One region of the Rossellomorea sp. GAMAL-10_SWC genome, then DNA from elsewhere that is predicted to be linked to it. Evidence: riboswitches for the same ligand, from Rfam matches in the RefSeq annotation. Region 1 holds a riboswitch; each other region holds the start of a gene.

The links. Region 1 has a riboswitch for S-adenosylmethionine ahead of V5E38_RS08275 (bifunctional homocysteine S-methyltransferase/methylenetetrahydrofolate reductase). Riboswitches for the same ligand answer to the same signal wherever they lie in the genome.
Region 2: it holds a riboswitch for S-adenosylmethionine, as region 1 does, so the genes downstream of both, V5E38_RS03330 (LLM class oxidoreductase) here and V5E38_RS08275 (bifunctional homocysteine S-methyltransferase/methylenetetrahydrofolate reductase) in region 1, are expected to answer to the same signal.
Region 3: it holds a riboswitch for S-adenosylmethionine, as region 1 does, so the genes downstream of both, metK (methionine adenosyltransferase) here and V5E38_RS08275 (bifunctional homocysteine S-methyltransferase/methylenetetrahydrofolate reductase) in region 1, are expected to answer to the same signal.

The regions. Positions count from the first base shown of each region.
Region 1 covers NZ_CP144911.1:1,691,160-1,702,349, forward strand. The annotation lists gene V5E38_RS08265 (hypothetical protein) at 1-287, shown strand, start outside; gene V5E38_RS08270 (terpene cyclase/mutase family protein) at 302-2,167, shown strand; SAM riboswitch class I at 2,280-2,383, shown strand; gene V5E38_RS08275 (bifunctional homocysteine S-methyltransferase/methylenetetrahydrofolate reductase) at 2,464-4,290, shown strand; gene metH (methionine synthase) at 4,287-7,664, shown strand; gene metA (homoserine O-succinyltransferase) at 7,789-8,694, shown strand; gene V5E38_RS08290 (homoserine dehydrogenase) at 8,827-10,131, shown strand; gene thrC (threonine synthase) at 10,124-11,182, shown strand; gene thrB (homoserine kinase) at 11,179-11,190, shown strand, end outside.
Region 2 covers NZ_CP144911.1:679,570-690,759, forward strand. The annotation lists gene V5E38_RS03315 (spore germination protein) at 1-775, shown strand, start outside; gene V5E38_RS03320 (SLC5/6 family protein) at 776-1,867, shown strand; gene V5E38_RS03325 (Ger(x)C family spore germination protein) at 1,864-2,955, shown strand; SAM riboswitch class I at 3,108-3,214, shown strand; gene V5E38_RS03330 (LLM class oxidoreductase) at 3,376-4,425, shown strand; gene V5E38_RS03335 (ATP-grasp domain-containing protein) at 4,441-5,397, shown strand; gene V5E38_RS03340 (histidine phosphatase family protein) at 5,663-6,247, shown strand; gene V5E38_RS03345 (aldo/keto reductase) at 6,296-7,285, shown strand; gene V5E38_RS03350 (hypothetical protein) at 7,632-8,339, shown strand; gene V5E38_RS03355 (Ger(x)C family spore germination protein) at 8,990-10,177, opposite strand; gene V5E38_RS03360 (amino acid permease) at 10,773-11,190, shown strand, end outside.
Region 3 covers NZ_CP144911.1:3,486,255-3,497,444, reverse strand. The annotation lists gene ytzI (YtzI protein) at 1-24, opposite strand, end outside; gene ytkD (RNA deprotection pyrophosphohydrolase) at 191-670, shown strand; gene V5E38_RS17285 (ABC transporter permease) at 1,592-2,398, opposite strand; gene V5E38_RS17280 (ABC transporter ATP-binding protein) at 2,391-3,155, opposite strand; gene V5E38_RS17275 (ABC transporter substrate-binding protein) at 3,168-4,160, opposite strand; gene V5E38_RS17270 (RrF2 family transcriptional regulator) at 4,333-4,821, opposite strand; gene V5E38_RS17265 (carboxymuconolactone decarboxylase family protein) at 5,060-5,503, shown strand; gene V5E38_RS17260 (hypothetical protein) at 5,574-6,101, opposite strand; gene pckA (phosphoenolpyruvate carboxykinase (ATP)) at 6,300-7,886, opposite strand; SAM riboswitch class I at 8,198-8,311, shown strand; gene metK (methionine adenosyltransferase) at 8,522-9,718, shown strand; gene V5E38_RS17245 (NAD(P)-dependent alcohol dehydrogenase) at 9,868-10,857, shown strand; gene V5E38_RS17240 (hypothetical protein) at 10,983-11,147, opposite strand.

The DNA.
Region 1 (11,190 bases):
TTTTAATAAAAATAGTAAAATCATTTTGCGGTGTTATTGTTATCGACCTGTTATTACTCATTTATTGCTTGTTACTAGGTAGCTATTTTCATATTTTACATTCATTTACTTGGTTTGGGTTTAAAATAATTGTTTTACCTTTTAGCCTTTTAGCTTTTATAATTTCAATTGTTTATTTTAGTAAAAAAATAGAAATCGAGGAATCAGAAGAAATTGATGAACTTGAAGAAATTGAAATTGAGCATTCAACAAGAATGGAAAAATACCATCAGGATGAAAAAAATTGAACTGAGGTGGTAAAATGGACCTCGAAAATATTGTTTTACGAAATATTGAAGAGCGGATCAAACGTCTTAGAGCAAAACAAGATGAAAATGGTTCTTGGGAATATTGTTTTGAAGGTTCATTAATAACGGATAGTTTTATGATTTTATTAATGAATGATCTTGAATACAAAAATCAAAAGGTCATTGATGGGATTATTGATCGGATTATCAATCTTCAACATCCGAATGGAGCATGGAAATTATACGAGGATGAAAAAGATGGAAACTTAAATGCTACAGTACAAGCTTACATAGCTTTATTACTCTCAAAAAAGTATACAAAAGAACATTCAAGTATGAAGAAAGCTGAAAAATTTATTCGTGAAAACGGTGGTATTAAAAAAACGCATTTTATGTTAAAAATGATTCTAGCCACTCATGGTTTAATTGAGTATCCTAAATTATTTTACTTTCCAATGAGTTATTTTTTGCTACCAGATAAAATGCCGTTAAGTTTATTTGATTTAAGTAATTATGCTAGAGTTCATTTAGTTCCAATGATTCTTTGTATAAATAAGCGATTTAAAGTGAAATTGGATGATGATCTAACTATCGATCATCTTTTGGAAACTAGTGAGGTAGAATGGTTTTACGAGGAGCGAGGGAGTTTTTATCAATTTTTACTTGAGGAAGGTAAGAAGCTAGCTTCGTATCCTCTCTATTTTCACCAGAAAGGATATGAAAAGGCTGAGAGATTTATTCTGGATCGTATTGAAACTAATGGAACTTTTTACAGCTATGCTACTTCTACGTTTTATATGATTTATGCTTTAATGGCTTTAGGCTATGAATCTACTTCATCTGTCATTCAAAATGCGCTACAAGGACTTCTTTCATATGCAGCCGATACTGAAGCAGGTCTTCATATTGAAAATTCGCCATCAAAAGTTTGGGATACTGCATTATTGTCATATGCAATTCAAGAAGCTGGTTACCACGTAAGTGATCCGATTGTTTCGAAATCCACAAACTACCTAATTAAGAAACAGCAAAATATGTATGGTGACTGGAAGGTTCATGCTAAAAATTTAAGTCCTGGTGGTTGGGGCTTCTCTGATGTTAATTCTTTTATCCCAGATAATGATGATACTGGTGCAGTTTTAAGGGCGTTAACTAGAAGTTCTTTGGATCAGTCCACAATTCATGAAAGTTGGTTAAGGGGAGTTCATTTTTTACTTGGACTTCAAAATGATGATGGTGGTTGGGGAGCTTTCGAAAAAAATGTTACAAATAAATGGTTAACATTTTTACCAATTGAAAATGCAAAAGATGCAATCATCGATCCTTCAACTGCAGATTTAACTGGACGTATTTTAGAATTTATTGGAAACTATACGACGATTTCAAACGATGATCCGATTGTGAAAAAGTCGGTTAATTGGCTTTTAAAAAATCAAAAATCAAATGGTAGTTGGTATGGTAGATGGGGGATTTGTTATATTTATGGGACTTGGGCAGCGATTACTGGGCTCAGAGCCGTTGGAATACCTAAAAATCATGAGGCAATTAAAAAAGCTGAGGAATGGTTAGTTAGTATTCAAAATGAAGACGGAGGTTGGGGAGAATCGGGTCTTTCACCTGTTAAAAATAAATATGTTGCTTTAAAATTTAGCACTCCTAGTCAAACAGCGTGGGCAGTCGATACTTTACTTTCAATTCGTAATAAAGAAGATGAAATAATTAGAAAAGGGATTAAATTTTTAACTACTCAAAGTGAATTATCAAATAAAGCATTAACTTATCCAACTGGATTAGGATTACCTGGTCAGTTTTATATTCACTATCATAGCTATAATGAAATTTATCCGCTATTAGCACTAGCACACTATAAAAATAGTTAAATAATACTATTATGTAAACAAAATAAATTTATTTTTGGAAATCTTTCCATAAATGTCTTTTCTTTATCATATAAATATAGTAAACTGTTTTATATTGAACATAACTAAATAATCCTTATCGAGAGTGGTGGAGGGACTGGCCCTTTGAAACCCGGCAACTTTAGCGAAAGCTAAAAAGTGCTAAATCCAGCATGTTTAAAACATGAGAGATAAGGCGTAATCTGTACTTAAACGTCATTCTCTCATTTTTTTGAGAGAATGACGTTTTTTATTTTATCTAAACGGGAAGTGATTGAATGGGCTTATTGGAAAAGTTAAAAGATGGAATTGTTTTAGGTGACGGTGCAATGGGAACACTTTTGTATTCTGGTGGACTTCACAGCTGTTTTGAAGAACTTAATATTACTGAGCGTGATCGAATCATTCATATACATGAACAATATATAGATGCTGGCGCAGAAGTGATTCAAACAAATTCGTACGGTGCTAATGCTGGAAAACTGAGACAATATGGTTTGGAAAAGCTGGTTAAGCAAATTAATCAAATGGCTGTTAGAAATGCTAGAGCGGCATCAAAAGGAAGAGCTTTAGTAATCGGTGGTATAGGTGGAATGAAATATGTAGGTTCAACTTTTACGACACCTTTAGAACGTGAAATGATGCTGCTTGAGCAAGCTTCAGCGTTACTAGAAGAAGGCGTAGATGGGATCATGCTTGAAACATTTTATGATGAAAATGAATTATATGATGCTTTAAATCTATTAAGAGGAAGAACAGATTTACCAATTATTGCACAAGTAACACTACAAGAAATTGGCGTCATGCAAAGTGGCCAATATATCGAAAAAATACTTCCTAATTTAATCGATTTGGGTGCAGATGTAGTCGGAATCAATTGTCATCTAGGACCACTACATATGTTGGAGTCATTAAATACTGTTTCATTACCAACGAATGGTTACTTATCGGCATTTCCTAATTCAGGATTACCTCTATACAATGAGGGAAAATACGTATACAAATCGAATCCAGAATATTTTGAAGATATGGCAAAACCATTTATTGAACAAGGTGTAAGACTAATCGGTGGATGTTGTGGTACAACACCAGCGCATATCGCTGCTTTACGAAGTAAGATTGATACTTTACAGCCTGTTACAAAAAAAGAAGTGAAAAACAGAACAATTAAAATTACAATCCCTAAGCAAGAAGAACAAAAGAATGAAACTATTGCAGAAAAGGCAAAAAAGAGAACGACGATCATTGCAGAACTAGATCCACCAAAAACATTACAAACTAGAAAGTTTTTTGAGGGAGCGAAAGCATTACATAGCGCAGGGGTTGACGCAATTACGCTAGCAGATAATCCACTAGCTTCACCTAGAATTTCGAATGTGGCAATGGCATCACTACTTCAAAGATTGGATGTACCAGTCTTGACGCATTTAACTTGTAGAGATCGTAATATGATTGGACTTCAATCTCATTTAATGGGGCTATCCACTTTAGGATTAAATGAAGTTCTTGCTATTACAGGCGATCCAGCAAGGGTAGGAGATTTTCCAGGTGCAACTTCAGTATATGATGTAGCATCACTTGAACTAATTCGAATGATTAAAGAAATGAATGAAGGTAGACTTTATTCCGGTAAAAGCTTAGGAAATGGAACGAGATTTTCTGTCGCTGCAGCTTTTAACCCGAATGTTCGAAAATTTGATGCGGCAATTAAAAGACTTGAAAAAAAGGTCGAGGCGGGAGCGGATTATTTTTTAACGCAGCCTATTTATGATTTTGAAACGATTGATAAGTTATATGAGGCAACTCGTCATATTAAACAGCCAATTTTTATCGGAATTATGCCATTAGTTAGTAAGAAGAATGCTGATTTTATCCATTACGAAGTTCCAGGAATTACTTTATCTGAAGAGGTAAGAAACAGAATTTCATCAGTGGAACCAGAGAGAGCAGTTGATGAAGGGAAAAAAATTGCAAAAGAGCTTATTGATTATGTTAAGGATAAATTTAACGGCATTTATTTTATCACTCCATTTTTGAAGTATGAAATAACAGAGGACTTAATTCAATTTACTAAAAGCAGCAATAAAGAGGAGATTCAACTATGAAAACTTTAGATGTAGCATTAAAAGAAAAAATATTACTTCTTGATGGAGCAATGGGAACGATGATCCAGCAAAGAAATTTAACAGCAGAAGACTTTGGGGGTGAAGAATACGAAGGTTGTAATGAATATTTAGTTGTTACAAGACCGGATGTTATTCAAGAAATTCACGAGGAATATATATTTGCTGGGTCTGACATTATCGAAACGAACACATTTGGAGCAACGAATATTGTTTTATCCGATTATAATTTACAGCATTTAGATATTGAATTAAATGAAATTGCAACAAGGATTGCAAAGCAAGCAGTTGTGGCATCGGGTAAAGATGTATACGTAGCAGGAGCGATGGGTCCAACAACAAAAGCAATCAGTGTTACAGGTGGTGTGACTTTTGAAGAATTAATTACTGCATATAATCGACAAGCAACTGGCTTAATTAATGGTGGAGTAGATGTTTTATTAGTTGAAACTTGTCAAGATATGAGAAATGTTAAAGCTGCTTGTATTGGGATTAGTAATGCATTTAACGAATTAAATAAAAAATTACCAGTTATGATTTCCGGAACGATTGAACCAATGGGAACCACATTAGCAGGTCAAACAATTGATGCTTTTTATTTAGCCATTGAACATATTTCTCCTATTTCAGTTGGCTTAAACTGTGCAACAGGACCTGAGTTTATGAGAGATCATGTTCGTTCATTGTCAGATCTATCTGAGACATTTGTTTCATGTTATCCAAATGCTGGTTTACCAGATGAAGATGGACATTATCATGAGTCACCAGAATCTTTAGCGCACAAAGTACGCGATTTTGCTGAACAAGGATGGATCAATATTATAGGTGGTTGTTGTGGAACAACTCCGGAACATATTAGAGCAATGAAAGAAGCTGTAAGTGGAATATCTCCTCGTCAACCTAAAAAAAGAGAGGATCATGCGGTTAGTGGGTTAGAATCACTTCGCTATGATGATAGTATGAGACCACTTTTTGTCGGTGAAAGAACAAACGTTATTGGATCGCGTAAATTTAAAAATTTAATCGCTGACGGAAAATTTGAAGAAGCTTCAGAAATTGCGAGAGCTCAAGTGAAAAAAGGTGCTCATGTCATCGACGTATGTATGGCAGATCCTGATCGTGATGAAGTTGAAGATATGGAAAATTTCGTAAAGCAATTAGTTAATAAAGTAAAAGTACCAATCATGATTGATTCAACTGATGAAAAAGTAATTGAATTAGCACTGACATATATTCAAGGTAAAGCGATTATTAATTCGATTAATCTTGAAGATGGGGAGGAGCGATTTGAGAAAATTTTACCTTTCATTCATAAATATGGTGCTGCCGTTGTAGTGGGTACGATTGATGAAGATGGGATGGCAGTATCGGCAGAAAGAAAATTAGAAATTGCAAAAAGAAGTTATCAACTATTAACTGAAAAATATAAAATTCGTGCGACAGACATCATTTTTGATCCGCTTGTTTTCCCTGTTGGAACAGGTGATACACAATATATCGGTTCTGCAAAAGCAACAATTGATGGCATTAAATTAATAAAAGATCAATTTCCGCAGTGTTTAACGATTTTAGGTTTAAGTAATATTTCATTCGGTTTACCAAACGCTGGTCGTGAAGTGTTAAATGCCGTTTTCTTATATCATTCTACAAAGGCTGGACTTGATTACGCGATTGTAAATACTGAGAAACTAGAACGATTTGCTTCAATTCCTGCAGAAGAACGTGAGCTTGCTGAGAATTTATTATTCCATACGTCTCAAGAAACATTAGATAAATTTGTTGAGCATTTTAGAAATTCAGTAAAGAAAGAAGAAAAACCGAAAGAACAGCTTCCAATTGAAGAAAGATTAGCTGCGTGTGTAATTGAAGGTTCAAAACAAGGATTAATAGAAGATCTACAAGCTTGTCTCGACCGTGGTGACACACCGTTAAATATTATTAATGGTCCACTAATGAGTGGGATGGATGAAGTTGGAAGACTTTTCAATAATAATGAGCTAATCGTAGCTGAAGTATTACAAAGTGCAGAAGTAATGAAGGCATCTGTAAACTTTTTGGAGCAATTTATGGAGAAAACTGAAAGCTCTAGAAAAGGAAAAGTCATTTTAGCAACTGTTAAAGGTGATGTTCATGATATCGGAAAGAATTTAGTCGATATTATTTTGACGAATAATGGCTTTGATGTTGTCAATTTAGGTATTAATATTCGACCAGATGATTTAATTACAAAGATTCGTGAGAACAAACCCGACATAATTGGTTTATCAGGCTTATTAGTAAAATCTGCTCAACAAATGGTTATTACAGCTGGTGACTTAAAAAGTGCAGGAATTGACACACCAATATTAGTTGGTGGCGCTGCATTAACTAGAAAATTTACTGAAAATCGAATTCAGCCAATTTACGATGGATTAGTTGTTTATTCAAATGACGCGATGACTGGTTTAGACTTAGCAAATAAAATTGTTAATCCAAATGAATTAAAAGCATTAGAAGAAAAGAAAAAGGCAATTAAAAAAATAGACAATGTGATTGAATTGCCAGTTCCTGAAGTTAGTACAAAGAGATCAGCAATACAAAAGTCAGATTGCCTAGTTCCTTCATCTTTAAGTAAAACGGTCATTAAAAATATTCCAGTAGCTCAAGTGGCACCTTTTATTAATTACCAAATGCTAATAGGACATCATTTGGGGGTAAAAGGTAAATGGGAAAATCAAGAACGTGGCCAAGAGTTATACGAGTTAGTTCAAGAATTCTTAAAAGATGGAAATGAATATTTTGACTGCCAAGTAATCTATCAATTTTTCCCGGCTCAAAGTGATGGCAATGATGTCATTATCTATGACTCTGAAACGAAAAAACCGATTGAACGTTTTCAATTTCCAAGACAAAGAAAAGAACCAAATCTTTGTATAAGCGACTTTTTAAATCCTGTTGGTGATGAGATGGATTATGTTGGATTCTTCTCTGTAACATCAGGCCCACGAGTAAAAAATATTGCCGAAAGATTGAAACAAGAAGGGGAGTATTTAAAGAGTCACGTTTTATTCTCATTAGCCCTAGAATTAGCAGAAGGTCTAGCTGAAAAAACGCATATGCTAATGAGAGAAAAATGGGGATTCCCAGATCGTCCAGATTTCACAATGTCTGAGCGTTTTAAAGCAAGATATCAAGGAATCAGGGTTTCATTTGGTTATCCTGCTTGTCCAAATCTTGAGGATCAAGAAAAGCTATTTAAGTTAATTAATCCAAATGAAATTGGAATTAATTTGACAGAAGGATTCATGATGCTACCAGAAGCATCTGTAACTGCAATGGTATTCTCGCATAAGGATGGAAGATATTTTTCAGTTTAAAAAGTGAGAATAATTATTCATTTGATTCAATAAAACTATAATTTCGTTATTTCAAATAGGTAGTAGAAATAGTTGATGCATCAATCTACTACCTTTTTCTTAAGAAAAAAGAGGAGTGGAAAAAATGCCTGTAATTATCAACAAAGATCTACCTGCAACGGAAATACTAACGAAAGAAAATGTTTTCTATATGACGAAAGAGCGAGCGGAGTCACAAGATATAAGACCGCTTCAAATAGGCATTTTAAACTTAATGCCAACTAAAATTGAAACCGAAACGCAATTATTACGTTTAATTGCAAATTCACCTCTACAAGTAGATATCGATTTAATCGGTACTGAATCATACAAGCCCAAGAATGTTTCAGAAGAGCATGTTTCAAGCTTTTATAAAACAATTTCACAAATTCAAAATACAAAATATGATGGATTTATTATTACCGGTGCTCCAGTTGAGACATTGGACTTTGAAGAAGTTGAATATTGGTCGGAACTTAAAGAAATCATGGATTTCACAAAAGAAAATGTAACATCTACATTGCATATATGTTGGGGTGCACAAGCAGGTCTTTATCATCACTACGGTGTTCCTAAATACACATTAGATAAAAAAATGTTTGGCGTTTTCCCACACTCAGTAGAGGATCGCTTTGTGAAACTAGTATGTGGCTTTGATGACGAGTATTATGTACCGCATTCAAGACACACTGAAGTTAAGAAGGAAGATATCGATCAAATAGGAGAATTAAAGATTTTAAGTCTATCGGATGATGCAGGTGTCCACCTTGTTACTAGTGAGGACGGAAAGCAAATTTTTGCAACTGGACATCATGAATATTGTATTAATACTTTAAAATCAGAATATGAGAGAGATGTTCAAAGAGGAGCGGAAATTGCTATACCAAAAAACTATTTCCGGAATGATAATCCTGAAAAACAACCGATTGTACGTTGGAGAAGTCATGCTAATCTACTTTTCTCAAATTGGTTAAATTATTACGTTTATCAAGAAACCCCTTACAATTTATAATTTTATATTTTTAGTTTCATAATTTTGTCAAATACTAAATAAAAATAATTGGAAAATTTTAAAAAATGTTTGCTATTTTCATAAAACATTCCCATAATGGAAATAATATCAAATTTTAACGGAGGAGATCATATGAAAGACTGTATATCTATCGGCCTATTAGGACTTGGAACTGTTGGAAGTGGTGTTGTAAAAATTGTTGAAGATCATCAGGATAGATTAGCCCATCAAATCGGTTGTTCTGTTCAAGTAAAGAAGGTTCTTGTTAAGGATCTTGAAAAGGAACGCTCAATTTCAATTCAAAAGGATGTATTAACAACAGATGCATATGAAATTTTAGATGATGCAGAAGTAGATGTTGTAGTAGAGGTAATGGGTGGAATTGAAGATGCAAGACAATACATACTCCATGCTCTTCGTAATAAAAAGCATGTAGTCACAGCTAATAAAGATTTAATGGCTTTATATGGTACTGAATTACTCCGTGTAGCAAATGAGAATAAATGCGATTTATTCTATGAAGCTAGTGTTGCTGGTGGTATTCCGATTATTCGTAGTTTAGTAGATGGTTTAGCTGCAGACCGTGTAACTAAGCTAATGGGAATTGTAAATGGAACGACAAACTTTATTCTTACAAAGATGAGCAATGAAGGAAAAGCATATGAGGATGTGTTAAAAGAGGCTCAGGAACTCGGCTTTGCAGAAGCAGATCCAACATCTGATGTTGAAGGACTAGATGCTGCGAGAAAAATGACAATTTTAGCTAAATTAGGTTTTTCAATGGATGTTGAACTAGAAGATGTGCAAGTACGAGGAATTAGTTCAGTATCTTCAGAAGACATCGATTTTGCTAAATACTTTGGTTATACAATGAAATTAATCGGTTACGCGAAGAGAAACGATAATCGAATTGAAGTTAGTGTTGGACCAACTTTAATTGCACATAATCATCCATTAGCATCTGTTAGCAATGAATTTAATGCAGTTTATGTATATGGGGAAGCTGTAGGAGAAACGATGTTCTATGGACCAGGTGCTGGTAGTTTACCAACTGCAACTGCAATCGTATCAGACTTAGTTGCAGTAATGAAAAATATGCGACTTGGTGTAAACGGTACAAGTGCTGTGTTACCACAATATCCAAAAGAAATTAAAGAAGATCATGAAATTTATTTTAAATCTTTCTTCCGTTTTACAGTAAAAGATCAATTAGGCTCGTTCGCAGAAATTACTTCAATTTTTACAGAATCTGATATAAGCTTTGAGAAAATTATTCAAGTTCCATTAAAGCATAAAGGTCTTGCTGAAATCATCTTAGTAACACACCATGCTTCATATTCAGCATACAAAAAAGTATTGGAAAATTTAGAAACATCTGATGTTGTCGATGAAGTACGAAGCTATTATCGAATTGCAGGTGAAGATCTTGATGTATAAAGGATTAATCGAAAAATATTCAAATTTCTTACCGATCAATGAAGAAACACCAAAATTAACTTTAAATGAAGGAAATACGCCATTACTATTTTTACCTCACTTATCAAAGGAGTGGGGAATTGAATTATATGTTAAGTTAGAAGGGCTAAACCCAACAGGTTCATTTAAAGATCGTGGGATGGTAATGGCAGTTGCAAAGGCAAAGGAAGCAGGAAGTTCAGCAATTATTTGTGCATCGACAGGTAATACATCTGCTGCCGCTGCTGCTTATGCTGCAAGAGCTGGTATGAAATGTTTTGTTATTATCCCTAATGGCAAAATTGCATATGGTAAACTTGCGCAGGCAGTCATGTATGGAGCACATATCATTAGTATCGATGGGAATTTTGATCATGCATTACAAATGGTAAGAAAAATTAGTGAGTCTGAACCAATCACACTAGTAAATTCCGTTAACCCATATCGAATCGAAGGTCAGAAAACAGCTGCATTCGAAATTTGTGAGCAATTGGAAGAAGCCCCAGCTATATTAGCAATTCCAGTTGGAAATGCAGGGAATATTACAGCTTATTGGAAAGGATTTAATGAATACAATCTATCAAAAGGTTATCAATTACCTAAAATGCATGGTTTTCAAGCTGAAGGTGCAGCACCAATTGTCCAAAATAAAAAGATTGAAAATCCCGAAACAATTGCGACAGCTATTCGAATTGGGAACCCAGCAAGCTGGGAGCATGCAGTAAATGCAATCGGACAGTCAAACGGTGCAATTGATAGTGTATCAGATGAAGAAATCCTACAAGCGTATAAATGGATTGCATCAAAAGAAGGCGTATTTGCAGAACCAGGTTCATGTGCAAGTATTGCTGGAGTATTTAAACAAGTACAATCTGATGTAATCAAAAAAGGCTCAAAAGTAGTAGCCATCCTAACAGGTAATGGATTAAAGGATCCAGATATCGCAATTCAATCAAGTAAAATTGAGCCAATATTGTTACCGAATGAAGAAAAAATTGTATTAGAACATTTACAAGGTGTGGTTTCGATATGAAAAAACTT
Region 2 (11,190 bases), 1.0 Mb from region 1:
TCAATTAGAAAGTAAACTTTCTGATAAAAAGATTCATTTATTTCCTACAATGATGATAACAGAAAGACCTGATCGAACTGTTTTAAATCTTGCCCAAGGAAAGGTTGCTATTGTTATGGATGGAACGCCATTTACTTTGAGTACCCCTACTGTATTTTTTGATTTTATATCTTCAATGGATGACTTATATCATTCATTCTGGATAAAAAAACTTTTGCAATCAATAAGATATATTGCCCTTTTTATAACATTGGTGTTACCTGCTTTTTATATTGCAATTACTTCGTATAACCCGGAAATATTAAGGTCACAACTTACTTTGACGATTGCAGGTAGTAGGGCAGGAGTTCCTTATCCATCAATTTTTGAAGTGCTATTTATGATGTTAGCTGTTGAAATGTTAGTGGAAGCTAGTATTAGACTACCAAGAGTAATTGGTCCAACAGCTACGACTGTCGGTGGACTTATCCTTGGACAAGCCGCACAGCAAGCACAACTTGTAAGTTCCATCATGATTATTATTACAGCATTTGTTGCCATTTCTAATTTTACGATCCCAATCAGTTCAATGAGTTTCTCAATTCGATGTATTAGATACCCACTGATTATATTAGCAACTCTATTTGGAATGGTTGGATTAGTCGGAGGTATGCTTCTACTTATCTGTTATTTAGCTAATAAGCGAAGCTTTGGGACTCCTTTTTTAGCGATTGAATGGGGATCTTCCGATAAAGTTGAAACGATAAGTGAGAACCCAAAGGAGGGGCAAAGCTAGTTGACTCGTCACTTTTACAATACTGTACTGTTAACAATGATGTTGAACATTATTATCAATGTACCAATGGTTTTAATTGGCGAACGATTTAATGGGTCTCTTATATCTATGGTGTTAAGTATTTTAATTGGCGGAATTTTTATTTATTTGTTTACGATCGGAATAAGTAAATTTCCTAATAAAGGATTGCCTGAAATTTTTACCAATCGGCTACCCTCATTTATTAAAAACACTTACTTAGCATTTTTAGGCATTATGTGGTTGGCTGCAGGAGCATTTGTTTTAATTTCATTTACTTATATAACTGTACTGTACTTAACTCCTGAGTTAAATATGAAATACGTTTTAGCTTTTTTTCTAGTTATTGTTATATTTGGAGCAAATACTCATACAAAATCAATACTAAACGTTATTGAAATAATGGTTCTTGTTGCTACTCCAATTGTTTTTTTTATCGTTTATAAAGCTATGTCAAGCAAATATTTTTATTTCGTCCATATTAAAAGAATTCTCCACTACTTTTGGCAAATGCCTAGTTATAGCTCTATTACTGCTGCTACTTATTTTTTCACAGGGTATATAAATTTAGCAATCCTCAATCGTTATCTTGATACTAAAAAGGTTGTAAAATTTCTTTGGGTTTTGCCTTTAATCGGATTAGTGGTAATTAGTTTTACATTTTTCGTCCCAATTGCTTTTTTAGGTGTAAAAGGAGTCAATGAAGTAGTGTTTCCTTGGATCTTTATAACTGATTCTCTAAGAATGGAATATGGGTTTATCGAAAGAGTGCTATATTTGATGCTTTATATATTCCTTTTATTGTCATTTCTATTTGGCATATTAACATGGCATGTTGGTTTAAAACTATTTGAAGGAATGTTTTTTAATTATAATTTGAAACCTGCTAAAAAAAGGAAATATTATGGGTTTATGATCTTACTATTTTTTGGAGTCGTTACGATGATACTGCAGATGATTATGAACGAAAGAGAATTATTTGATCTGATTAAAATATGGCAAAATATCCGTTTTCCAGCTGAAGTTATATTAGTATTTTTGATTTTTTTCTTATCTCGGAGGCAAAGAGCATGAAACGTATTTTAACGTTGTTGTTAATTATGGAATTAAGTTTTATGTCTGGTTGCCAATTACTTGATGTTGATAAACGTTTTTTTGTCGTAGGGATAGGAATCGACCAAACAGATGAAAATGGGGTCTACCTTGTGTCAGTGAAATTAGCAATCCCTTCAGCACAGGTTGGAGCAGGTAAGTCAGATTTTCAAATTATCTCTCAAAAATCAACTTCAGTTTCTGAGGCAATTAGAATAATCCAATCTTTAGTAGATAAAAAATTAGATTTTGCTCATTGTAGGGTAATCCTTATCGATAAAGAGCTACTAGTTGAAAACCAAATAGATTTGATGAAGTGGTTTATTAAACGGCCAGATATTCAAGGCGTTGCTTATGTAGCTGTAGGAGAACCTTCTGCAAAAGAAACTTTATCATGGAAGGTCAAATCAGAGAGATTAGCGGGTAACGCTGTTGTGTTAGCTTTTAATGAAGAATCAAATAGGTCACCATACGTTATGGCAGAGATACTTAATGATTATTATATGCGATTGAAGGAAAACGGTATAGATCCATATTTACCTATTATTGAACCGTTCGATAGTTCCTTTAAAATTAATACTTCCGCCGTTTTTAAAGGAACAAAATTTAAAGCAGTATTAAATCGCGATGAAACAAGATTACTTAATGAGCTATTAAATCCAAAAAAAACAACATTAATTAATGTTGGAAAAGGAAAAAATCAATTTTATGTAAGTGCTGGAAATACGAAATCTGACATGAAAATCGTTGTCCCTAAAAGTAAAAAGCCATATGTAGACGTTCATATAAAGGTAAAAGGATTTATTGAAGAATCTAAAAAATCATTACATCAAAATAGAGAATTGAAAGAGTATGAGAAAAAAGCATCAATCATTTTGAGCTCAAGAACAAAAAAATTTCTAGTACGTCTACAGGAATTAAATGTTGATCCACTTGGACTTGGCTTAAACTATCAAGCAAAATACGGAGTGACAAAAAAAGAAATATATAAGTGGGAAGAAATTTATCCGAAACTTGAATTTCGAGTAAAATCAGAAGTGAAACTAAAGGGAACTGGTACTATGTATTAAATTCGATTTAATGTCAATTAAATAATTATAAAACTTTATTTTTTCTAATAAATACAACGATCAAAGCGCTATCTTAATAAAATGTTTGAATTCCCTTATTGACAATGTGTTTACTAGGATTTATGATTCAGTTAAAGAAATTACATAATTCAAACTTATCGAGAGTGACCGAGGGATCAGGCCCTATGACGTCCGGCAACCTCCTTATTTAGGAACGGTGCCACTTCCTGCAGAATGAAATCATTCTGATAGATAAGTCGAAAACAATTGTTTCCGATGCCTCTTTCTGAATGAAAGAGGCTTTTTTCTTTTTTTATTTATTTCGCGGAAGGTTAAACAAAAACTGAATTCCACTATATATAAATCCAACTTAACCAATGCGAAAACTAGACAATTTTGAGGATGAAGGAGAGAATAGAAATGAAATATGGTTTTTGGTTACCGATTTTTGGAGGATGGTTACGTAATGTGGATGACGAAAGCATGCCATCAACATTTGAATATGCTAAAGCGGTCATTCAATCAGCTGAAAGATGGGGATATTCGACTACTTTAATTGCTGAATTATATTTAAACGATATTAAAGGTCCAGAGCATGATTCACTTGAAGCTTGGTCAACAGCAGCAGCACTTGCTGCAGTAACGGAAAAAATCGAAATTATGACTGCGATTCGTCCAGGTTTTCATAATCCTGCAGTAACAGCAAAAATGGCTGCTAATATCGATCAAATCAGTAACGGTCGTTTTACGCTAAACGTCGTTTCTGCATGGTGGGCAGAAGAGGCTCGTCAATATGGCGGTATTTTTACAGAACATGATGAGCGTTATGCTCGTACAGAGGAGTTTATTGATGTCCTAAAAGGCTTATGGACAGAAGAAACGTTCAATTATTCAGGGAAATTTTACGACTTAAAGGATACGAAACTTGCTCCAAAACCTGTCCAAAGACCAAACCCGATTCTTTATGCAGGTGGTGAAAGTGAAAAAGGTAAGCAAACAATCGTTGAAAAATGTGACGCATATGTGATGCACGGTGGAACAATTGAAGAAATTAATCAGAAAGTAACAGATATGAAAGTACGCCGTGAACAAACTGGTAATGCACCTTTAAGTTCTTTCGGTATGGCTGCTTATGTTATTTGTAGAGATACAGAAGAAGAGGCTTTGGCTGAGCTAGAAAAAATTACAACAGTGAAAGATTCAAGCGGATATGCTGGTTTTAAAGACTTCACGACAAAATCACAATTAGAGCAACAAATACAATTACAAGATTACTCAGTTTCTAATCGTGGTCTTAGACCAAAACTAGTAGGAACACCAGAGCAAATTGCAGACCGAATTTTACAATTTGAAGAAGCTGGCTTAGACTTATTATTATTACAATTTTCACCTCAACTAGAGGAAATGGAACGCTTTTCAAAGCAAGTTATGCCATTAGTAGAACAAAAACGTAGTTTAATAAAAAGCTAGAAAGGGGATTTAAAGATGAGCAAAGTATACGTAATTCATGAAAATAGTGAGTGGACTGTGCATTTAACAAAAAGATTAGAGGAGCTTGGAGTTCCTTATGAGGAATGGCATCTAGACGAAGGTACGGTAGATTTATCAACTGAACCACCAGAAGGGATCTTTTATAGCAGAATGAGTGCTTCTTCTCATACACGTGATCATCGTTTCGCAGCGGAATTTACTGGGCAAGTATTAGCTTGGCTTGAAGCACATGGTCGTACGGTGTTAAATGGCACGAATGCCTTGAAGCTAGAAGTTAGTAAGGTTTTACAATATTTAGAGTTAAACAAATATGGTGTTAAAACGCCAAAAACGATTGCAGCTGTTGGTAAAGAAAACATTCTTAAAGCAGCTAATAGCTTTGAAGGACAGTCATTTATTACGAAGCATAATCGCGCTGGTAAAGGGCTAGGCGTCCAGTTATTCCATAGTGTTGATGCTTTAAAAGCTTATGTCGATGGACCGACTTTTGAAGAACCGGTCGATGGTATTACACTGATTCAAGAATACATCAAATCACCTGAAAGCTACATCACTCGTTGCGAGTTTGTTGGCGGAAACTTTGTTTATGCTGTTAAAGTAGATACTTCGGAAGGGTTTGAACTATGCCCAGCGGATGCATGCCAAATTGGTGATTTATTCTGCCCAGTAGGTGAAGAAGTCGAAGAGAAACCTAAGTTCGAAATTGTTGAAGGTTTTGACGACGAAATTTTAGAGAAATATAAAGAAGTTCTAGTTAAAAATAGTATTCAAGTTGCCGGAATCGAATTTATCCGAAATGCTGAAGGTGAAATTTATACTTACGATATCAATACAAACACAAACTATAATTCTGATGCCGAAGCAAAATCTGGAAAGTACGGAATGCTTGAAGTAGCTTTATTCTTAAAGAAGACTTTGGAAGAAAAATATAGTACAACAACAGCGTCTTAATTTGCAATTATTGCTTTGAAATTGAAAAGGTTCAAACCGAAGTATAACAAGGGTTTGGGCCTTTTTGTGTTCGTTTTTTTTTGTTTTTCTATTTTTTTTCAAATCTTTTACTTGAAATTAAGAGTAATAGGCAATCATTTAAGAGGAATATGCTAACGATTAAAAATATAATATTGATAATATTAGATTGTAAGTTAATCTCTAATTTTGAAACAAAATCTGTTACCCGAAACTTATTTTTTTAGATTAGAAAAGGGGGATACGAATGAAAAAGACTTTGTATCTAATGAGACATGGACAAACACTATTTAATAGTAGAAGGAAAATTCAAGGCTCGTGTGATTCTCCACTTACAGAATTAGGAATTAAACAGGCAGAGGCTGCTGCAAAGTACTTTAAAGAACAAAATATTATTTTCGATCATGCCTATTGTTCTACATCAGAAAGAGCGAGCGATACGCTGGAGATTGTGACGGAATTGCCATATACAAGATTAAAAGGCTTAAAAGAATGGAATTTCGGAACGTTCGAAGGTGAGAGTGAAGATTTAAATCCACCGTTACCGTATGGCGACTTTTTTGTTAAGTTTGGTGGAGAAGATCAAAAAGAATTGCAACAAAGAATGGCTACTACATGTCAAAAAATAATGGAAGAAGATAATGAAGTGGTATTAGCTGTTTCTCATGGAGCAGCATTGCGAAATTTTATGAGGCATTGGGAACATAAAAGCTCTATTACGCAGCAAGATCGAATTGGAAATTGTTGCATCCTAAAATTTGAGTATGAGAACAGGGAATTTAAATTAGTAGAGATTATCAATCATAATTTTAGTGATGTAGTCCAAGTATAGTTATTTTAGATTAATAGATTACATATTTCTGAAAGTGAGAATATAAAAATGGAATACACAAAACTTGGAAATACAGGATTAGAAATATCTAGACTTTGCCTTGGTTGTATGGGATTTGGAGACGCTAAACGTTGGATCCATCCATGGGTAATCGATGAGGAGAGTAGCCGTACAATCATTAAAAAGGCACTAGACTTAGGTATCAACTTTTTTGATACGGCGAATGTCTATTCAGATGGTACTAGTGAAGAATTTGTTGGAAGAGCTTTAAAAGATTATGCCAATCGGGATGAAATAGTACTTGCTACGAAGGTATATTTCCCTATGCACAAAGGTCCTAACGGTTCAGGACTTTCCAGAAAGCATATTATGAGTGAAATTGATAAAAGTCTTAAACGCCTCGGAACAGATTATGTGGATTTATATCAAATCCATCGTTGGGATTATAACACACCAATCGAAGAAACAATGGAGGCACTTCATGATTTAGTGAAGGCTGGTAAGGTAAGATATATCGGTGCTTCCGCTATGTATGCATGGCAGTTTCTGAAGTCTCTACATGTTGCAGAGAAAAATGGATGGACCAAATTTGTCTCGATGCAAAACCATCTGAACCTCATATACCGTGAAGAGGAAAGGGAGATGCTGCCACTTTGTAAGGAAGAAAAAATCGGCGTCATTCCATATAGTCCACTTGCATCAGGAAGATTGACACGTGATTGGTCAAATACGACGCTAAGATCTGAAACTGATGAAATTCAAAAATCTAAATACGGTGCAACTGAAAATACGGATCGACTTGTTGTGGAGCGTGTTGCAGAGATTGCTGAAAAACATGGAGTAACAAAATCAAACATAGCTCTTGCCTGGTTACTGCAGAAAGAGCCAGTATCAGCGCCAATTATTGGGGCTACTAAAATTTCACATCTAGAAGATTCAGTTGGTGCATTGTCGGTTAATTTAACGGCTGAAGAAGTTGCGTATTTGGAAGAGCCTTATGTTCCACATCCGGTAGTTGGTGCTTTAGGCTCTAATTAATGTTAATTTTAGTAAAATGAGTTAATCCCCTATTTTCCTTATGTGTGAAGAGGGGATTTTTTAGGTAATTTCACTATCAATATCTCTAGATTATAACGTATGAGTTAGTATATATATCGTTCATATTGCTTTTCTAAGACTTACTTGTAGAATAATTCATAAATCAACTGTACAAGCTGTAATTTTTGCCGTTTCCAACTCAATATTTTTATTGGAAAATCTTTTGTAAGAGCACTTCACTCAAAACTTTTGAAGTAGGACATCAACACTTGTTTTTTCATATCACAGTGATATATGTTGCAATATGCCGAAAAATCCTTCATATTTGTTAAAAAGGAGGTCCGTTATGCGAAGTGATATACAACCGAATGAACGAGCTTTTTCTTCCAAAGAAGTAGCAGAAGAACTGGGTATTGCAACACCTACTGTTCGAAAGTATGGTCAAATCTTAGAGCGCAATGGATATGAGTTCTTGAAAGATGGCGATCGACGTATCTTTGTTCAATCTGATATTAGAGTGCTTATAGCGTTACGCGATTCAGAAAAGCCCCTGGAAGATACTGCAAAAGACCTCGTTTTTCAACAAAAAGAAAGATTAGAAGGTTACGATGAAACACAAATTGCCATATCCGATACATATGAAAATTTACCTCATGACCCAAATCAATTAAAAGAGTTTTTAAGGTTTTTAGTCAGTGAACTCGCAGCTGCACGTGAAATGAATGTTCAAATGAAAAATGATATGACAGAACTTAAAACGGCGGTTTCCAGGCTTCAACAAGATCATCATGATATAAGTGCAAATATTGGGAATTCATCCAAAAAAACTTATACCAAAATCGAAGAATTAGCCAAACAACAAAAAATCCAATACGAGACATTACTGGAACATGAAAAACAAAAAATTGATTTTTTACAAGAAGAAATACAAAACATGCGAGAAGAACAGCGAACAGAATGGCGATCACAAGATAATTTTAATAAACGTTTAGAAGTTGTGATCCAAAAGCCTAAAGAAAAATGGGGATGGCTTTTCTCTTTATTTAGAAAATAAAGGAACTTTTAAAATCTTTTTATGCTAATCTTGTAAAATTTGATTAAAACTTTTGAAAATGAATACTTAAATATGTACTTTCAGGTCGATACTTCCACAAGGATGTATCGGCTTTTTAGTAGGTATCGCAGGCTGATACAGATTGCAATTAATTCAAAAATCTTTTTAATTGCTGATATAAGTTTATTTCAGCTTAAAATAATGCTTTTAAATATTAGATTTTATTTAACATCAAATTTTTACAAATTCCCGGGAAATATCTACAAATTTCTTGATTATAAGAAATAATTCTAAGTGTGACACTATATTCGTGATGACTTGTAAAGATATACTAGTAAAACCTCGTCATAACAATCAAATATACTACTTTACGACGAAGTTACTTAAGTATTCGAACTTTTTCAATATTGATTACAATAAATTGCATTACATTGAAAAGCCCCCAAATAGTGCTGGGGGCTTTTGTAGCTTCCAAATGGGGTTTTTATTCTTAATAAAAGGAATAAGAAATTTAATTTAAAGAATCTGTTAAATAATCTATCTTTTTCTTGATTCTTTTATCTGGTGAAGGTGATTTTTTAATCTTTCCAATATTATCCCATCCATTCCAGAAGATACTTTGATTTCTAATTTTTAAAGTATCTGGTCTCCTAATATGGATAAGGTCTCCTTCTCATTCCGACATTATTAATTTTAACGTCAACACTTACTGTAACTTTTGCTTTTTTAAATGTATCATTCCAATTCCCTTCATATTTTTTAAAAATTTTTGGATTAACCATGTATAATTTTTCACCAAATCCAAATACATCTCCACCGAGTTTTTTTACTTCAGAAATGCCTTTTTCTATTGATTGTTTTATAACATTTTCAGCGGTTTTTTCGTATTTATTAAGCGTTATTGCTTTATCAAAGTCAGCATTACATAATACTTCGTCAATATGGCCAATTGATTTAATTTTTATATTTATTATTGGAATATTATCTTTTATTTTAATTTCCGTCTTTGATTTTACCCGGGAAAGCTCCATCGAATCATATTCTTTTGTATTACATGGTATTTCTACATTCATTTCCTTGATCAGATTATCAATAATTTGTATAGATTGTGACGGTGGTCCATCTAACCAACCAACTAATTTTCCATCTCTAAAAATCCCTATGCCATTTATCCGATCATAACTAGAATTGACTTTATTAGCATTTTCAAGTGTTTGTGATGTTTCACTTTCATTTTCTAGGCTCACGCCATTTATTACTGGTTCCCTACCACTACTAGAAATTGCAGAAATTGCCTCACGCATTAATGTTTCTTGATTTTCACCTAAAAGGGCTGATGTATTTTTAATTTTACCTACAATTGATTTAGAAGATATTTTATCAAGTGCTACTATATTATTCATTATTTCATCAACGCTTTTATTTCTTGCAATAATAACTGGAATATTTACACGAATTTTAGAATCTCTTTCAAATACATCGAAAATATAATTCAATGTTTTTTCTTTTGCTAATGTTTCTCCTATAATGACAAGAGCAACATGAGAATATATATTTTGTCGAGAACCTTTCTTAGACACATTTCGTACAGCTTCTGAAATGGTTTTACCTTTTTCATCTAACGCAATTACTGGAACACCTTGAGAACCTGACTGTGTTGCAGTTGCAATAGCACTAGGATTAAAAATTTGAGTGATTACATGATATTTTTTTTCTTTAGGGAAGTAATCAATTCCCATTGCAACCACAATCGATACTTGATTTAATTCTTTATAGTTAGAGCAACCACCTAAAAGCATACTTACAATAAGAAATGAAATAAAAAATTTCTTTTTCACATTTTTTCTCCAATATCTTGGCTTTTTTATATTTATAAAGTATAAAAATTAGTATTCCTCAATTAGTTCTGTTTCATATTATAATTTTCCATTTTTTTCAATTCAAAGTACCATTTTCCAAAATCCGAAGCATTAAATTTTCCTGTAACTAAATTTTTTAAAAAATATTCTCAATCCTTACTAATTGGATTGAATTTAAGATTGATTACTTAAGCAAATAAAAATGATCTCAATGAGAAAAGCCTCTTTTTAAAAAATGCAATTGAGTCTAAAATAAATGAATTGAGTAGAATTTAAAATAAATTAGTTGTTTTTAGATTTAAAGAATGGCTAATAGGTTGGTTTATTCGTGTTTTTTTGTTGGCATGATTTTTGCTTAAGAATAGTGAGAAGAGGAGAAAGTTATTTCCGATTTTAGATGGGTAGAAATAGGAGGTGCTTTTAGAAGAGATTAATTTCTTATTTATTTTTTACTTTTTAATTTAGTATGTTGAGTAGGCACAATTATTACTTTGTTTAGGTTCTGCAGTGATCTTTGAGAGATATTTTTTTGTTTTATTTTTTCTGAATATTCTAAAATAAAGGTGGGGCATTTATGGATTCTACTAATGAAAAAGGTCAGTTACAACGTTCCATGAAAAGTCGTCATTTGTTTATGATTTCACTTGGAGGAGTAATCGGTACAGGTTTATTTTTAGGTTCAGGTTTAACGATTAATCAAGCTGGTCCAGGGGGAGCGGTTGTTGCGTATTTATTCGGTGGATTGGTGATGTATCTTGTGATGGTTTGCTTAGGTGAACTATCAATTACAATGCCAGTTACAGGTTCATTTAAGACTTATGCTACGAAGTACATTGGTCCTGGTACCGGGTTTACGATTGGCTGGATGTATTGGCTTAGTTGGGCAACAACGGTTGGTTTAGAATTCACTGCAGCCGGAATATTGATGCAAAGGTGGTTCCCACTTGTACCTGTTTGGATCTGGTGTCTTGTATTTATCGTTCTTTTGCTTT
Region 3 (11,190 bases), 1.8 Mb from region 1:
ACTAACAATAAATACTCCAGTCATACTATATCCTCCTAAATAGTTATACTACTATGATATAGTATACTGTCCAATATGCAAGGCAATCAAATATTTTCATAAAGTTTCAGGAATATTATTTCAATAATGATGAAACATTTTAATAGAAATAGTACAATGGAAAAACAAGTATGAATGTAGGAAGGTTAAAATGTACATATTTAAAGATTTTTACCATAATACAGTTGAATTATCGTTTGAGAAACATCCATTTTCACTCAATCCAAAACATGTTTGGGTTATTTGTAAATACAAAGACCAATGGTTACTCACAGACCATCAAAGAAGAGGATACGAATTCCCAGGTGGAAAAGTCGAGGAAGGCGAGTCACCTGAAGAAGCAGCAAAACGTGAAGTTTTAGAAGAAACAGGTGGAAATGTATCTAAAATTAATTATTTAGGGCAATACCGAGTTACAGGTAAGGATAAAATTATTATAAAAAATATTTATTTTGCCGAAATAGGAGAACTTTTAACACAAAAGCACTATTTTGAAACAAACGGCCCAGTATTGTTAGACGAATTTCCACCAAACATAAAAAAAGATCGCCGATTTAGTTTTATCATGCGTGACGAAGTATTTTCACAAAGTTTAAGTTACTTGAATACTAAAAAAAGCTCACTTTTATAAGGTGAGCTTTTTTTATAGTTTCATGAGGATGTAAGATAGCGCAAAAAAGAAATTAGGTTCCTCATAAGGGGTTCATGAGGAAGTAAAACAGCTCAAAAAGGAAAAAAGGTTCCTCATAAAGGGTTCATGAGGAAGTAAGACAGCTCAATTAGGGGAAAAGGTTCCTCATAAAGGGTTCATGAGGAAGTAAGACAGCTGAAAAAGGGGAAAAGGTTCCTCATAAAGGGTTCATGAGGAAGTAAGACAGCTGAAAAAGGGGAAAAGGTTCCTCATAAAGGGTTCATGAGGAAGTAAAACAGCTGAAAAAGGGGAAAAGGTTCCTCATAAAAGGTTAATGAGGAAGATAAAACGGCATGAAAAAAAGCACACATATTAAGTGAGCTTTCAGAGTGTTGAAATATAAAATAGTCAATATGGAAAACGGACATTAAATGAACTTTTATTTAATAATGAAACTATCATATTTTGGATGTTCTATTGATGGTTTTAAATGTTAATATGTTTGAGCAATTTCATGTTTCCATTTTTCAGAGGTTATAAATATTTGAGCTGATATTTAGAAAAACAGATTAGTTTAATTAATGTTTTATTTTCATTGACCACAGACTGATTAATAAACAACTGTTAGATTACGCTAAGTAAAGGCTATTTGATTAGATTTTTAAAGTAGACTTTTTTCGATGAATAAGTTGATTGGAACCGAGGGATGCTCGACTCCTATGGGATAAGCGGGAAGGCTGAGACCCCACAGGCTTGCCGAGGAGGCGAAAGAATTTCGCCCCATGGAAAGCGAGCATCCTGTAATGGAAATCAACATTACTCTACTCCTTTTATGAAAATTTGATAATTAATTGAAAAGTTGTTTTTCAACAAAGAGAAAGCTCACTATAGTAAGTGAGCTTTAAGTCATATTAAACCAAATTATTTCTTTATTGTTTTTCGCTCAATATATTCAACAATAATATACATCAAAGCAGCACATACACTTATGATTAATACACTCATTAGAACAAGAGTGAAATTAAATACTTGGAAGCCATAAACGATTAAATAGCCAAGTCCGTTTTTTGAAACTAAGAACTCTCCGACAATCACTCCTACCCAAGCTAATCCGACATTTACTTTTAATGTTGAAATGACGGTAGGTATACTAGCAGGAAAGATAACATTTTTAAAGATTTGAGTTTTTGTAGCTCCAAAACTTTTAATGACTTTTACATAATTTTCATCTACCTGTAAGAAGCCTTGATAAATAACCAGCGCTGTTATGACAAAACTTATTATGATCCCCATGGCAATTATGGACGAATATGAGGGGCCAAAAATTACAATGATGATTGGACCAAGCGCGACTTTTGGCATGGCATTAAAGACTACTAAAAATGGATCAAGTACTTTTGAGGCAAATGGATACCACCAAAGAATGATTGCTAGAATGATCCCGATAATTGTGCCTAAAATAAATCCAACGAGTGTTTCAGTGATTGTAGTCATAGCATCATGGTAAATGGAGCCATCTCCCAATTTTGCGATGAGTAAATCGTAAATCTTAGAAGGTGAACTAAACAATAATGGGTCAATTAGTTTTCGATGACTTAAAAGCTCCCAAGCTATAAAAAAGATAATAATAATTAATAGTTGGAAGAAAAATATGAGTAGCTTTTTACGGCGATTTTTTTTGACGATACTAGTGTGATAGGATTTTAGTTCGTCATTTACTTTATCCACGTTTCTCCAACTCCTTCCAAATCGCAGAAACATAAGAAGAAAAGAGTGATTGGTGTCGTGTTTCAAAAGGAGAGCGAACACGTAATTCTTCTGGTAAATTGAAAATTTTTGATATTTTTGTAGGCGCATTTGTTAGCGTAATAACCCGATCACACATAGCTACCGCTTCTTCAATGTCATGTGTTACTAAGATAGCAGTAGTATTTAACTTCTTAAATAAGTTGAAAACTAATTCTTCAAGTTTTACTTTATTTTGATAGTCTAGAGCGGAAAATGGTTCATCTAATAATACAATCGAAGGGCTTGTTGAAAGAGTTCTCACTAAGGCAACGCGTTGTCTCATCCCACCTGATAATTCTCTTGGGTACGCATTTTCATAATCCTTTAATCCAACTTCATTTAACAATTCTAGCGTTCGATTTTTATTTTCTTCGGTATCCTTATCTAGAATCTGAAGACCTAGAAAAATATTTTCTTTAATTGTTTTCCAAGGGAATAAATAGTCATGCTGAAGCATGTAACCAATTTCTCCCGATTTTATATCATAAGGCTTCCCTTTAAACTTCACTGAACCATTATATGGTGTAAGCAATGAGGAAATAATCGATAAAAGTGTGCTTTTTCCACAGCCACTTGGGCCTAATACAGATACAAATTCACCTTTTTCAACTTCAAACGTTAAGCCATCCAATATTTTAATTGCCTTTTCCTTCGATGAAAATACATGAGAAATATCATTAACTGTTAGATAACTCATTTTGTTAACCAACTACTTCTCCGTAGATTTTTCGGCAAATTTTGTATCAACTAAAACTGAGTGTGGAACTTCTTTTGGTAATACACCAGAGTTCTTCATAATCTTTTGAAGATTATTCCACTCATCTTCTTCTAATATTGGATTTGTTGAATAAGAATTTTGAGACTTATAACGATCAATAACTTTTACTGAAATGTCTAAAGGCGTATCTTTAAAGAATGGTGCAACACTTTTTGCAATCTCTTCTGCAGAATGGGTATCAACCCATTGTTCAGCTTCATAAATTGCATCTGTAAACTTTTGAGCTGTTTTCGCATTCCTCTTCAAATAACTTTCTTTTGCTATAAAAGCAGTGTAAGGAACTTTTCCAGACTCCAAGCCAAATGAAGCAACGATTTTACCTCTTCCTTCTTTTTCCATAATACTTGCTGTAGGTTCAAATAATTGGACATACTCTCCAGTACCTGAAGCATATGCATTCGCGATATTTGCAAAGTCAATATTCTGAATAAGGTTCAAATCTTTATGTGGATCGATCCCATGTTTACTTAGGACGTATTCGCCAACCATTTGTGGCATTCCACCTTTTCTTTGACCTAAAAATGTTTTGCCTCTTAGTTGATCCCAATTAAATGGTACAGTTTGATTTCTAGCTACTAGAAATGTTCCATCAGTTTGAGTCAATTGGGCAAAGCTTTTTACTGGGTCATTTGCCCCTTGAGCGTATACATATATAGTTGTTTCTGGCCCAACTAATCCTATATCTGCACCGTTTGACAATACAGCAGTCATCGTTTTATCTCCACCAGCAGTAGTTGTTATTTCAACATCCAATCCATGCTTTTTGAAGATTCCTTCACTAATGGCCACATATTGAGGTGCATAAAATAATGAATGTGTCACTTCTGCAACTCTAACCTTTGTGGTACCATCTTTAGGTTTATCTTTCGAACATGCACCTAAAATAGAAGCAACTAATAAAAACAAAATAACGAGCCATTTGATTTTCATTTAATCCCTCCTAATCGAAAATATACAATTAGCCTATGCAATAGGAGAAAATGGGTGAATGCGGAGTAAAATGTGCTAAAATCGCTCGGTTACATATGAGTTATCTGATGTGGTTGAACAAAGAAAAACCTCTCTTACTTCCTTTTTTAGGAAATTAGAGAGGTTTTTATCTACTCTTTGAAAAATATTTTCGAGTATCTTCACGTATTTCGTTAGGCAAAACACTTTCTAATTCTTTGTTTAACCATGACAGTGTTTTACTGCGTAAATACTCATGCATTTTTTCTTCGGCAGAGAGCATGACTAAATTGATCGTGCAGGTGGCACTTGCAGTACAACCTTTTTCTCTAATAAGATAGCCGTTATCTTTAATATTTTTACATTGAAATATAGGCTTAGAACCTTCAATTGCTTCAATTACATCCCAAAAAGAAATTTCTTCTGGAGATTTAGCTAGTTTAAAACCACCTTTAACTCCTGGAACTGAACTGACAATACCAGCTTTAGAAAGCTTACTAAAAATCTTTGAAAGATATGTATCTGAAACACCTTGAAAGAAGGATAGGTCCTTTATTCCAATCGGAGAATCTTCAGGAGTGTCAATTAAATAAACAAGGCAATGAAGTGCATACTCAACTCCAACGCTATACTGCATCAAAACACCTTCTTCATAAATGAGATTATTTTTAATTAATCTTAGAAATGTTTTATTTCTTTGTCAAACATTTACTTTTAGGAGTAACTCAAAGTTAAAAGAAGTTTGACATAATGAAATAAACAATTTAATATAGATGGTATAAATCGGCGATTAACTTTGTCGCCAATTTATATATTTCCAAAAACTACAATTAATTCAATTATTTTTAGAATTAACTTTTTTAGGGGGAATTAAAATGGAAAAACAAATTAATTATTCAAAATTAGCACCAGCAGCACTTAAAATAATGATGGAAATGGAAAAGTTTATTAAAGCAACTGATATAGACCATAAACTTCGTGAACTTATCAAAATTCGCGCTTCACAAATAAATGGTTGTGCATTTTGCCTTGACATGCATACTTCTGAAGCGAGGGAAATAGGAGAAACGGAACAACGTTTATACTGTATTAGTGCATGGAGAGATTGCGATTTTTACACAGATGCAGAAAAAGCAGCTTTAGAGTTAACAGAGCATATTACACAAATTTCGAATAAAGGTGTTTCTGAAGAACTATATAATCGTGTAAGTAAACACTTTAGCGAAGAAGAATATGTAAATCTTGTATTCATAATCAATCAAATTAACAGTTGGAATCGTATTTCTATTTCTATGGGAAATAGACCTGCTGAAAAATAAGATTCTAATTATATTTGATAAAAAATAAAAAATGAGCCAATCTTCGGCTCATTTTTTTAATGTAATTTTTTCAATTCTTATGAAAATTTTGTACCTTTATAACATCGCTTTTTATTAATTTATTTTTATTAGAATATATTTTTATAGTGTAGAAATCATTATTATTTTTAATATAATTTTTTTGATCTATTGTCATATTTGAAGTAGCAATAGAACTATTGAGATCAAAAACGGCTCTTCTATTTATGATTTCGTATACTTCATTATGATTTATTTCTTCAATATTGACACCAAATATTGATTGGACTTTTTTAGGTAGTTCTATTTCTATTCGACCATTTTTTATATCGTTTTTAAAACGTTCCGGTACTGATACGACCAAATAATATTCAACTCCATAAAGTAATTGATTGTCAGAATTTTTTATTTCAAAATATCTTTTGGATAAAGATTCAATATTCGGCTCACTTTCTTTAGATGTTTGTGAATCATGCTTATCTAATTTTTGAGACGAGGTACCAGTATTAAGTAAAAAATAGGTAGTTAATAAAATTGCTGTAAATGAAAAAATCAGAGTTAATAACTTTATTGATCTCATTAAAATCCTCCATTAAATCCGATAAAATAACTGGTGAGTATTAATGATATTCAGTCAAATTCAATATTATATTAATCTTATTCTTTAAATGTAAAAAATTTCCTTTTAATGAGTAATCTAGTTGTTAAATAAAAAAAGGCTGCCAAAAAGTCATAAATCCCGACTTATTGGACAGCCCTTACATTTTACTTTATTAGATTATTTTAAAGGTCCACCAAGTTCAGCTAATTTAGCATCAAAGCCTTCAAATTTTTTGAAGTTTTCTTTGAATTTAGTTACTAATTCAAGAGCTTTTTGATCATAAGCTGATTTGTCTTCCCAAGTAGTTGAAGGAACTAATACGCTATCAGGTACACCAGGTACATGAGTTGGAATTGCTAAACCGAAAAACTCATCTTGTGTAGTTTCAATGTTGTTTAAATCACCTTCAAGTGCAGCGTGAACCATTGCTCTTGTGTAAGAAAGATTCATACGTTTACCAACGCCATATTCTCCACCAGTCCAACCAGTGTTTACTAAGAATACATTTACATTATGTTTTTCAATTTTTTCACCAAGCATTTTTGCATATTCTACAGCTGGAAGCGGTAAGAATGGTGATCCGAAACATGTTGAGAATGTTACTTGTGGAGAAGTAACGCCACGCTCAGTACCTGCTAATTTACTAGTAAATCCACTTAAGAAGTGGTACATAGCTTGCTCTTTTGTTAGTTTACTGATTGGAGGTAATACTCCAAATGCATCAGCTGTTAAAAAGATAATTGCATGCGGATGACCAGCAACACTTGGCTCAATGATATTTTGAATTGCTTGCATTGGGTATGCAGCACGAGTATTTTCTGTTAAAGTTGTATCATCATAGTCAGCTAAACGGCTATCAGATTTAACAACAACATTTTCTAACACTGTACCAAATTTAATTGCAGAGAAAATTTGTGGCTCTTTTTCAAATGTTAAATTGATACATTTAGCGTAGCAACCGCCTTCAATATTGAATACACCATTATCTGACCAGCCGTGCTCATCATCACCGATTAACTTACGGTCTGCATCTGCAGATAATGTAGTTTTACCAGTTCCTGAAAGTCCAAAGAATAATGCTACATCGCCTTCGCTACCTACGTTAGCAGAACAGTGCATTGGTAAAACATTATTTTGTGGTAATAGGAAATTCATGATTGAGAAAATAGATTTTTTCATTTCTCCAGCATATTCCGTTCCACCAATTAAGATAATTTTCTTTTCAAATGATACAATAACAAATGCTTCTGAATTTGTTCCATCAACTACTGGGTCTGCTTTAAATGTTGGAGCAGAAACAATTGTAAATTCTGCTTCATGAGTTTGCAGCTCTTGCTCAGTTGGGCGAATAAATAATTGATGAGCAAATAAGTTGTGCCATGCAAATTCGTTAATTACTTGGATAGGTAAACGATACTCCGTGTCAGCACCAGCAAATCCTTTAAATAAGAATAATTCGTTACGATCTTTTAAGTAGTTAAGTACTTTGCTATATAATTTTTCGAATACGTCAGCAGAGATTGGTTGATTTACTGAACCCCAATCGATTAAATTTTCAACAGATGCCTCTTGAACAATAAATTTATCTTTAGGTGAACGTCCAGTATATTTGCCTGTTGAAACGCTAACTGCTCCTGTTGACGTTAAAATTCCTTCTTGTCTTGTTAGGACTTTTTCAACTAACTCAGAAACGCTTAGTTGGTTATACACTTGATTACTAGTAAGTAATTCGTTTAATTCAAAGTTTACATCAACTGTCTTCATATACTAATACCATCCTTTAAATATAATTTGTCTGCCATGTAGGTATCTCGATAAATAGTATAACACATTTATTTTAATAGTGTATACTATTAGTTGGCAAAATGTGTTATGAATTTGATTAAAAAATAAATTTGAGTAAAATTTACTTATTTAATGAAGTAGTTTATTAAATGTAAGTATAATAATTAGTAATTTCCCATTAAATAGAAATGAATGTAGAGATAAAGTTATTGTAGAATTATGTTTAAGTTATGATGAAAATTGTTGACAAGAAAGTGAAATTTTAATATGATACTTTTCATACGGATACTCTCTTATCCCGAGTAGGTGGAGGGATACAGGCCCTACGAAGCCCAGCAACCTCACTTTTAGTGAAAGGTGCTGAACCTGATGCAAGACTTTTTTTATGTCTTGGACGATAAGAGCGAAAGGTAAATAACCAAGAACCCTTTCCTCATGTAATATTTGATAAGAGGAAGGCTTTTTTTTTGCTCAAAACTTAAATACAGTGGCAATTTCGTAATTTACACTGAGTTATCTTTATCTTAAATGGGAAACATAGGAATAGGAACAAACTTTTTATTCTTATGTTGAGAAAAAAGAGATCCGTCACATTCAATTTAGGAGGGGACTCAATGTCACAACGTCGTTTATTTACTTCAGAATCAGTTACAGAAGGACATCCAGATAAAATCTGTGACCAAATCTCAGATTCAATTCTTGATGCAATTTTAGCAAATGATCCGAATGCTCGTGTAGCAGCGGAAACTTCAGTTACAACAGGTTTAGTACTTGTTGCAGGTGAAATTACAACTTCTACTTATGTAGATATCCCAAAAATCGTTCGCGAAACAATCCGTGAAATCGGTTATGACCGTGCAAAATACGGATTTGATGCAGATACATGTGCAGTTTTAACTTCTATCGATGAGCAATCAGCAGATATCGCTCTAGGTGTAGACCAAGCTTTAGAAGCTCGTGAAGGTAGCATGACAGATGAAGAAATTGAAGCAATCGGTGCAGGAGACCAAGGTTTAATGTTCGGTTTTGCTGTAAATGAAACACCTGAATTAATGCCACTTCCAATTTCATTATCTCACAAAATTGCTCGCCGTTTAACTGAAGTTAGAAAAAATGAAACAGTTTCTTACTTACGTCCAGACGGTAAAACTCAAGTAACAGTTGAGTATGATGAAAACAACAAACCAGTTCGTATTGATGCAATTGTTGTATCAACACAACATGGTCCAGAAGCTACTCAAGCTCAAATTGAAAATGATATTAAAGAACTTGTAATTAAACCAGTTGTACCAGCTGAGTTAATTGATGAAAACACAAAATTCTTTATCAACCCAACAGGTCGTTTCGTAATCGGTGGACCTCAAGGGGATGCTGGTTTAACAGGTCGTAAAATTATTGTTGATACTTACGGTGGATATGCTCGTCACGGTGGTGGCGCATTCTCTGGTAAAGATGCAACTAAAGTTGACCGTTCCGCTGCTTACGCTGCACGTTACGTTGCGAAAAACATCGTGGCTGCTGGCTTAGCTGATAAAGCTGAAGTTCAATTAGCATATGCAATTGGTGTAGCTAAACCAGTTTCAATCGCTATTGATACTTTTGGTACAGGTAAAGTTTCAGAAGAAAAATTAGTTGAAGTAATTCGCAACAACTTCGACCTACGTCCAGCTGGAATTATTAAAATGCTTGACCTACGTCGTCCAATTTACAAACAAACTGCTGCTTATGGTCACTTTGGCCGTACAGATATCGATCTTCCTTGGGAGCGTACTGATAAAGCAGAAGTTTTAAAAACTGAAGCAGGTCTATAATAAATGATTAAGGCTGAATATGGCATATGCTATATTCAGTCTTTTTTGTTTAGTTAGATTCACACTGTTTTATTCTACATAGAGGTATACTTAAAAATCATTTTTCATAGGTTTAAATGACTCAATTAAAGTTTGTAATGGAGGAACCAATGAAAGCGATTATATGTACAAAATATGGTCCACCAGAAGTTCTTCAAACAACAGAAGTTGAAAAACCAAAAATAAAAGATGATGAGGTATTAATTAAAATACACGCAACAACTGTAACCGCAGGAGATGTAAAACTTCGAAGCTCCGATTTTCCTTTTATGTATTGGCTACCTTCACGACTTATGTTTGGCCTCACTAAGCCGAAAAATCAAATACCAGGTTGTGAGCTTGCAGGAGAAATAGTCACAGTTGGCAAAAACGTAAGAAATTTTAAAACAGGTGATCAAGTTTTTGGATATAGTGGATTTACTTTTGGAGCTAATGCTGAATATATCTCTTTACATGAAGAAGGTGTTCTAGCTAAAAAACCAATAAATATGTCCTTTGAGCAAGCTGCAGCTGTACCTGTTGGGGCGCTTACTGCATTACACTTTCTAAGGAGAAGTATTATTCAAAATGGACAAAAAGTACTTATTTATGGTGCTTCAGGAAGTGTTGGAACATATGCAATTCAGTTAGCTAAATATTTTGGTACAGAAGTTACCGCATTATGTAGTACATCAAATTTAGAATTGGTAAGGGCTTTAGGGGCAAATAAAGTAATTGATTATACAAATGAAGATTTTGCTAAGAGTAAGAAAACTTATGACATTATTTTTGATACGGTAGGTAAAAGCTCCTTTCCTAATTGTAAAAGATTGCTTAACAAGGACGGGGTCTATTTATTAAGTGCAGTATGGAAGCTTTCAGTTTATTTTCAAGCTATATGGAGTAATGTAATTAGTAATAAAAAAACCATACTTGGTGTAGCGAATATGAACTATGAAGATTTAAACTATATAAAAGCACTTATTGAAGCGGATAAATTAAAAGCTGTTATTGATCGACAGTACCCGCTTGAACAAATTGTTGAAGCACATCGTTACGTAGAAAAAGGGCATAAGAAGGGGAATGTCGTTATTAACATTCGAGGGATTTCAGACTGTTGACAAACGCTTGCTTTCTTCGGTGCTTCACCTCTATATACGGTGCTTATTACCTGCGTCTCAAAAAATAAGCTAACTTTTTATTTACACAAAGAAATCCCTCAAAATGACTTTTTGAGGGATTTCTTTTATAGATTTTCATTTTGCTGTCTGATTTCTTCTCCAGCTAACATTATATTGGCTGTTTCAATTTTACGGTGCTCATCCACAGAATGGCCTGGATCAAGATTATTAAGGTCTGCTTGTATTTTCATTTGCTCTTCATTTCTGATGGGGTTATTTTTTTTGCTCAATTTCATTACCTCCATATATATAGTAGAGAGTAAGTGAAACTCT